2 regions of the Priestia megaterium genome follow, and region 2 is predicted to be linked to the other one. Evidence: riboswitches for the same ligand, from Rfam matches in the RefSeq annotation. Region 2 holds a riboswitch; the other holds the start of a gene.
What was found. Region 2 has a riboswitch for ZMP and ZTP ahead of CEQ83_RS11825 (phosphoglycerate dehydrogenase). Riboswitches for the same ligand answer to the same signal wherever they lie in the genome.
Positions count from the first base shown of each region.

Region 1: it holds a riboswitch for ZMP and ZTP, as region 2 does, so the genes downstream of both, CEQ83_RS04080 (glutamate/serine transporter AimA) here and CEQ83_RS11825 (phosphoglycerate dehydrogenase) in region 2, are expected to answer to the same signal.

Region 1 is NZ_CP023317.1:781,816-785,243, reverse strand. It holds gene CEQ83_RS04085 (DUF5105 domain-containing protein) at 1-223, opposite strand, end outside; gene CEQ83_RS04080 (glutamate/serine transporter AimA) at 405-2,000, opposite strand; ZMP/ZTP riboswitch at 2,057-2,135, opposite strand; gene CEQ83_RS04075 (cupin domain-containing protein) at 2,522-3,121, shown strand.
Region 2 is NZ_CP023317.1:2,360,517-2,363,944, forward strand. It holds gene htpG (molecular chaperone HtpG) at 1-923, opposite strand, end outside; ZMP/ZTP riboswitch at 1,134-1,212, shown strand; gene CEQ83_RS11825 (phosphoglycerate dehydrogenase) at 1,381-2,580, shown strand; gene CEQ83_RS11830 (hypothetical protein) at 2,705-3,166, shown strand.

The DNA.
Region 1 (3,428 bases), 1.6 Mb from region 2:
ATATACTATTTTTGGATACATTTTTCACTTTTAAATCAACTTGCAACAGCCCCTTTTCTTCACTTGTAGCTCCTTCATCACTATCTACTAAAATATAAGAAGCGCTGTCAATAGATGCTTCAATCGCCTTATTTTTAGCCGAAGTGGATCCTCCCGTTTCCTTAGAACTGTTACAAGCCGCTAATACTAGCATAAGTACAAAAACCAAAGCCAAAACATTCATTTTTTTCACAGCTGTCCAATCCCCTTTATTTTGTTTTTTTTAGAACTTTATCCCAAATAAAGGTTCCCTCTGTGTAAATCATTAAACCTTAAAATCTATGTTTTTTACAATATTTTGATAAAAACTAAGTCTAAATTCTCCATTCATCTAAATAAAAACACGAGCACCGGCTCGTGTTTTTTTATTTAGATTTAAAATTTTCTTGATTGATTTGTTCAGCTTCTTTCATATATCGGTTAGATTTGCCACTTTTAATTCCCCAGTAATAAAAGGCTAATGATACGCAAGCAATCACTAGCATATCCCATCCGAAAGGTAAAATATTTTTGCCTCCGAATTTTTCGCTTCCTATGTAGGAAATAAAAATCATGCACGCTAAATAGATAAGCATCCAAGCCCCGGTTAAAAATTCTTTTTTAAAGCCCACCCATTTATTTTTCGCTTGGTAATAAAAATAAACTGGCAGGCCAATTGCCATAATAAAAATCACTTCACCTGTAAGTGGCCACCTTGCCCAGTAAAGCGTCAAAGAAGCAAAAACGAAGCCGCATGGCGCAATAACTGATGCCCCTTTTAAATAAAATGGACGGTAAAAGTGTGAAGCCGTTTTTCTTAATGTTATAAGCGCTACAGGGCCCATAATATAAGAGATAAGCGTCGCTACTGAGATCACTTCTGCTAAGACACCCCATCCTCTAAATAAAAAGAGAAACAAAAAGCAGGCTGCTAAATTTAGCCACATAGCTGGGCGCGGGACATTGTAAAGTGGATGAAGAGTACCAAATATCTTTGGCAAATATCCATTTTGCTGCATCCCGTATAACATTCTAGAAGTCGTTGCCGTATATGTAGCACCTGTGCCGGAAGGAGAAACAAATGCATCTGCGTATAACACAATTGTTAGCCAGTTAATTCCAAGCGCAATCGCTAAATCAGCAAAAGGAGAATTAAAATTCAAATGATTCCATCCATCCGCAATTGATGACGGACTTACTGCTCCGATAAAAACAATTTGTAATATAATGTATACAATTCCAGCAATAAAAATTGAACCAATTACAGCTACCGGAATCGATTTATTAGGTGACTTTGCTTCTCCTGCCATATTTACAGGACTTTGAAACCCATTAAATGCAAACACGATACCTGATGTTGCCACTGCCGTTAAAACACTCGCCCATCCGTAAGGTGCTACCCCATGCTCACTTGAAAAGTTCCCGCTATGAAAACCAGCAAAAAATAAAGCCCCTGCCGTTAAACCAGGAATAATTAATTTAACAATCGTAATAAATGAGTTTGCTTTAGCAAAGAGATTTACCGTCCAATAGTTCACAAAAAAGTAAATGAATAATAACAGAGACGCAACTGCCAACCCCTTGGACGTTAAAATGCCATTGTCTACTAATTCATGAGTCCAGCGAGCCCATTTCCACGGCCAAGTACTCATATATTGCACAGATGCAATAGCCTCCACTGTTATCGTTGAAGCGATTGAAATCCAGTTAGCCCAAGCAGCCAAAAATCCAATAAATGATCCGTGTGAATACTGAGGATATTTAACCATCCCCCCTGCTTGCGGAAACATCGCGCCCAGTTCAGCGTACGATAGGGCAATGGTCAAAATAACTACCATTCCAATAACCCATGAAAAAATAGCCGCTGGTCCTGCAATTTGAGCTGCTTTCCATGCTCCAAACAGCCATCCTGAACCGATAATCGAACCTATGCCTGTCATGGTTAAAGCAAATGTTCCCATCTTCCTTTGCATATTGCTCATCCAAATCTACTCCTCTTCCCTAGGAAAATAAAAAAAACACTTGCGAAATTTTCTCAAGTGTTTGCCCAGGCGCGCGGCTTATACGCTATATGCTCCCCCATGGTCATCCATGTTGCGCCAGTCACATATAGGAATATATTTTTTATCAGTATATAACATTCATTACTATTACTCAATACACAAAAATGTTTACATTACTTTTACAAAAGTAATGAATTATTCGTAAAATTCCGAATAAATCTTTTTAAAATCTCTTCCTAATTACAAAAAACAACTAAAACTCTAACCTTTCTTATTATTTGCTTCTTTTACTTCACGAGCATATCATCTTCTAAAAATTATATTAATATATATTATTCATTTACAAAATACGAATTAACATCTATATATCCATAGAATTCTTGCACTAGCCCCTTTACTTATATACAATATGAAGAAAAGATACTAAAGTAAACTGCCCACCACTTAGCTACGCTTGAAGTGGGAGACTTCTTTTTGGAAAACGTTAACACCTACATATCATGCACTTCGCAACGAATGAAGTACTTCGAGCAAACTTCTCTGTTTACGCAAGCAAAAAACAGGGAAAATTACGAAAAAAGATTGTTAGAGGGATGCTTATGAATTATGCAAATGTAAAAGTTCTTTATTTTGATGACGACGGAACCATTCCAAATCACCCTCGTCTTCCAGTTTTGTTGTATGAACACGTATTTATTAGTAAGAAAGAGAAAGTAGAGAGCATTTTTAATTCTCACAACTGGAAAAACAGCTGGGTAGGTGGCATATATGATTTTCACCATTACCACAGCAATTCTCATGAAGCACTAGGTGTAATTAGCGGATCTGCACGCTTAAAACTAGGTGGACATATGGGAGAAAATATCGTGGTGCATGCTGGGGATGTACTCGTACTCCCTGCAGGTACAGGACATATGCGTCTGCAGTCAACTGCTGATTTTAAAGTGGTTGGAGCTTATCCAGAGGGCATGGATTACAACTTACGAACAGGAAAACAAACTGATCGCCCTCACGTATTTGATGAAATTGCACAAGTACCTATTCCTACAACAGATCCTGTTTATGGCGACAAAGGACCATTGACAGAGTGGTGGAACTAGACAAGCACTTATTGTCTAGTTTTTTTATTTGCTCGTTTTTATAGCTTCCATAAATCTATATTTGAACATACAAATTCTTTTTCTTTAATGCAATAGCAATATACTTTATCTCATCGAGAAAACTACCTTTCTTCTTTTCCGTTCTTTTTTTGTTTCAAAGGCAACTGCGCTTAGGTTCTCCCCTGCTTTTTCTTCCCTAATCATTTCAAATATCTTCTTCTCATACCCTTTTTTTGTTTTTCTAAAAAAATTTTCGTAATTTATAACGAAATTTTCAAAAAACTTATTGCTTTACTATGTCAGACTT
Region 2 (3,428 bases):
CCGTTTGAATACAGTTCAAGCCCTTTTTCAAATTCTTTTGAGTAGTAATCAAACGGACTATTTTCTGGAATAAATAAAACAGCATTGTAGCGAATCGTTCCATCCACATTAATATGAAGGTGAGTGAGCGGTTTATCAAATCCGTAGCGCTTTTCTGAATAAAACTGCTCATAGTCTTCTGAAGTCAATTCATTTTTATTTTTCTTCCAGATCGGTACCATACTGTTGATAACTTGTTCTTCTGTATAATCTTCTAGCTCGTTATCAGAACCTTCTTTAGGCCGTTTTTCCGTTATGTCCATTTTAATCGGGTAGCGGATAAAGTCTGAATACTTTTTAATGATTTCTTTTAAACGATACTCTTCTAGATACTCATCATACGTTTCATCTTCTGTATTTTCTTTAATTTTTAAAATGATTTGAGTCCCAACCGTTTCTTTGTCGCAAGGTTCGATTGTATAACCATCAGCACCAGTAGATTCCCATTTATAGGCTTCATCGCTGCCTAACGCTTTACTAATCACCGTTACGACATCTGCCACCATAAACGCTGCGTAAAACCCAACGCCGAATTGGCCAATAATCGTGTGTCCGTCCTTTGTTTCATTTTCATTTTTAAACGCAAGGGAACCGCTTCGCGCAATTGTGCCCAAGCTACTTTCAAGCTCTTCTTGCGTCATGCCAATTCCAGTATCCGTAATGGTTAAGGTACGGTTAGTTTTATCGGGTGTTACTTTTATGTAATAGCTTTCTTTGTTAAAACGCAAGGAGTCGTCTGTTAAAGCTTTGTAATAAATTTTATCGATTGCATCGCTTGAATTTGATAGAAGTTCTCTCAAAAATACTTCTTTTTGAGAATAGATGGAATTAATCATCATCTCTAATAATCGCTTTGATTCGGCTTTAAATTCTTTTTTTGACATAAGAAGTTCTCCTTTCCAAATAGGGCTTACAAAATAATTAGCACTTGAATAGATAGAGTGCTAATCACTCTTTTTATTTAACATGTATTAGGGTATTTGTCAATATATTAGGAGATTCACCAAAGAGATTAAAAATTAGACTGAAAAAAGCAAACTTTTAAAAAAAGGTTGAACGTTCTGAAAGAGTTTGCTAGAATATACTTAATTTCAAAGACTATATGTGACTGGCGAAACGCGGATAACCGTGAGGAAGCATATAGTGACGTAGCCGTTCGCCTGGGCAGAGGTAAGGGATTAATACATATCTCTTACCTCTTTCTGTTTAGGGGGAGAGGATATAGAAGTTATCAGACATGTAGGCTAAAAAACCAGACTTTTAAAAAAATTAAAAATGAAGTTCCTTTATCCAAAGGTAAAAACATGTAAAACTACGATGATAATCAGAGGAGAGTACAAAATGAGCACATTAACATTAGAAAAAGTACAAACAATCAAAACATTAAACAACATTGCACAAAAAGGTCTAAATGTTTTTAATCAAGAAGGTTATCAAATTGACAACGACAGCGAAAATCCAGATGCGATTGTCGTGCGTAGCTTTAACATGCACAGCATGGCATTTGACCAAAATTTAAAAGCTATTGCACGAGCTGGAGCAGGGGTTAACAATATACCGGTGGACGCTTGCACGGAGCAAGGTATCGTTGTATTTAATACGCCAGGAGCTAATGCAAACGCAGTAAAAGAAATGGTTTTAACTACAATTATGGCTTCTTCTCGTAACTTATTTGCTGGAGTTGAATGGACAAAAGGATTAGACGGCCAAGGTGATCAAATTCCTAAGTTAGTTGAAGCAGGTAAAAAACAGTTTGTTGGAAAAGAAATCAAAGGTAAAACATTAGGCGTTATTGGTTTAGGTGCAATTGGTGCTCTTGTAGCAAACGACGCGCTTGATTTAGATATGGACGTAATTGGTTTTGATCCATTCATTTCTGTTAATACAGCTTGGAATTTGTCTCGCAACGTACAGCGTGCAATGTCTCTAGAAGAACTATTTGCAGCATCTGACTATATTACGGTTCACGTTCCATTAACGGACGATACAAAAGGTGTTTTCAATAAAGAGACGTTTAGCATCATGAAACCAGATGTTCATATTTTGAACTTCTCACGCGGTGAGCTTGTAAACGAAGAAGATATGAAAGCTGCTCTTGAAAGTGGAAAAGTTGGTCGATATATTACAGATTTCCCAAATCAAAATGTCTTGAACATGAAAAATGTTGTGCCAATTCCTCATTTAGGGGCATCAACTCAAGAATCAGAAGAAAACTGTGCGGTAATGGCAGCACGTCAAGTGAAAAATTTCTTAGAAACAGGAAACGTTAAAAATTCAGTGAACTTCCCGAATGCATCTCTTCCTTACACTGGGAAAAAACGCGTAGCTGCTTTCCATCACAACGTACCGAATATGGTAGGACAACTTACGCAAGTATTCTCAAACTACAATTTAAACATCGCAGATATGGTGAACAGAAGCCGCGGTGAATATGCGTATACAATGATCGATATTGACAATCAAGTAAGTGACGAGATTGTGCCTGAGCTAGAAGAAAAAATTGGTCAAATTGAAGGAATTATTACAAGTCGTATTATCTAATTTGGTTATCATCCTATTTTAGTGTTTCAGCCCTAACTTTTCTAAGTTAGGGCTGTTTTTACATGGTGCTTATCCTCATATCATTTCCTTCATTCCCATAGCATATAGAAATACCTTTAAAGAGGTGAACGTTTTGTCAGGAGAAATGATAGGAATTTTGATAGGGTCGCTCATCGCGCTGGCAGGAACTTTCATTACGTCTGTCGTAGCTATAGCGATGTCGAAAGAGCAATACAAGCAAGAGCTTCGCAAAGCATTTATCCAAAAGAAAGTTGATGCCTATACCCATGTGTGTCAGGTTATTTTAGCTATAAAAAATGATTTACTGACAATAACCGTTTCTTCAGCCGGCTTAAACTGGACGGCTCAATCTATTAACAAACTAGCAGATGTATGTATTACGGAAGGACTGTGGATCGATGAAGAAGACAGCAAAAAGCTGGAGGTTCTGCAAAAGCAGCTTTCAAAGTTTGTATTGGATGAAATAGAACTGTCTAGACATGATATCCTCACAACCTGTTATGAAATTATTGAGTATTGTGAAAAAAAGGTAAAGATTCTTCATTTTATGACTACAAAAGAATAGGTGATTACTACTTTAAGAAGGGATAGTAGACGGATAAAAAAAGCATCGGAATATAAAGTCAAAAAACAATCCGTTTATACACCAGCAGTCGACGAGGGCATTAGTAAGGAAAGGGCCAAGGGGAAATTTTTTGTAAAAACGATAGAAAAAGATAGGCTCAGTACCGGGTCTATCTTTTTGCGTTTATATAAAGATTAAATATATTTATATATGCATGTGTCCAAGCATTTACAGAAAAAACTCCTAAAATATAGTCCAGAAA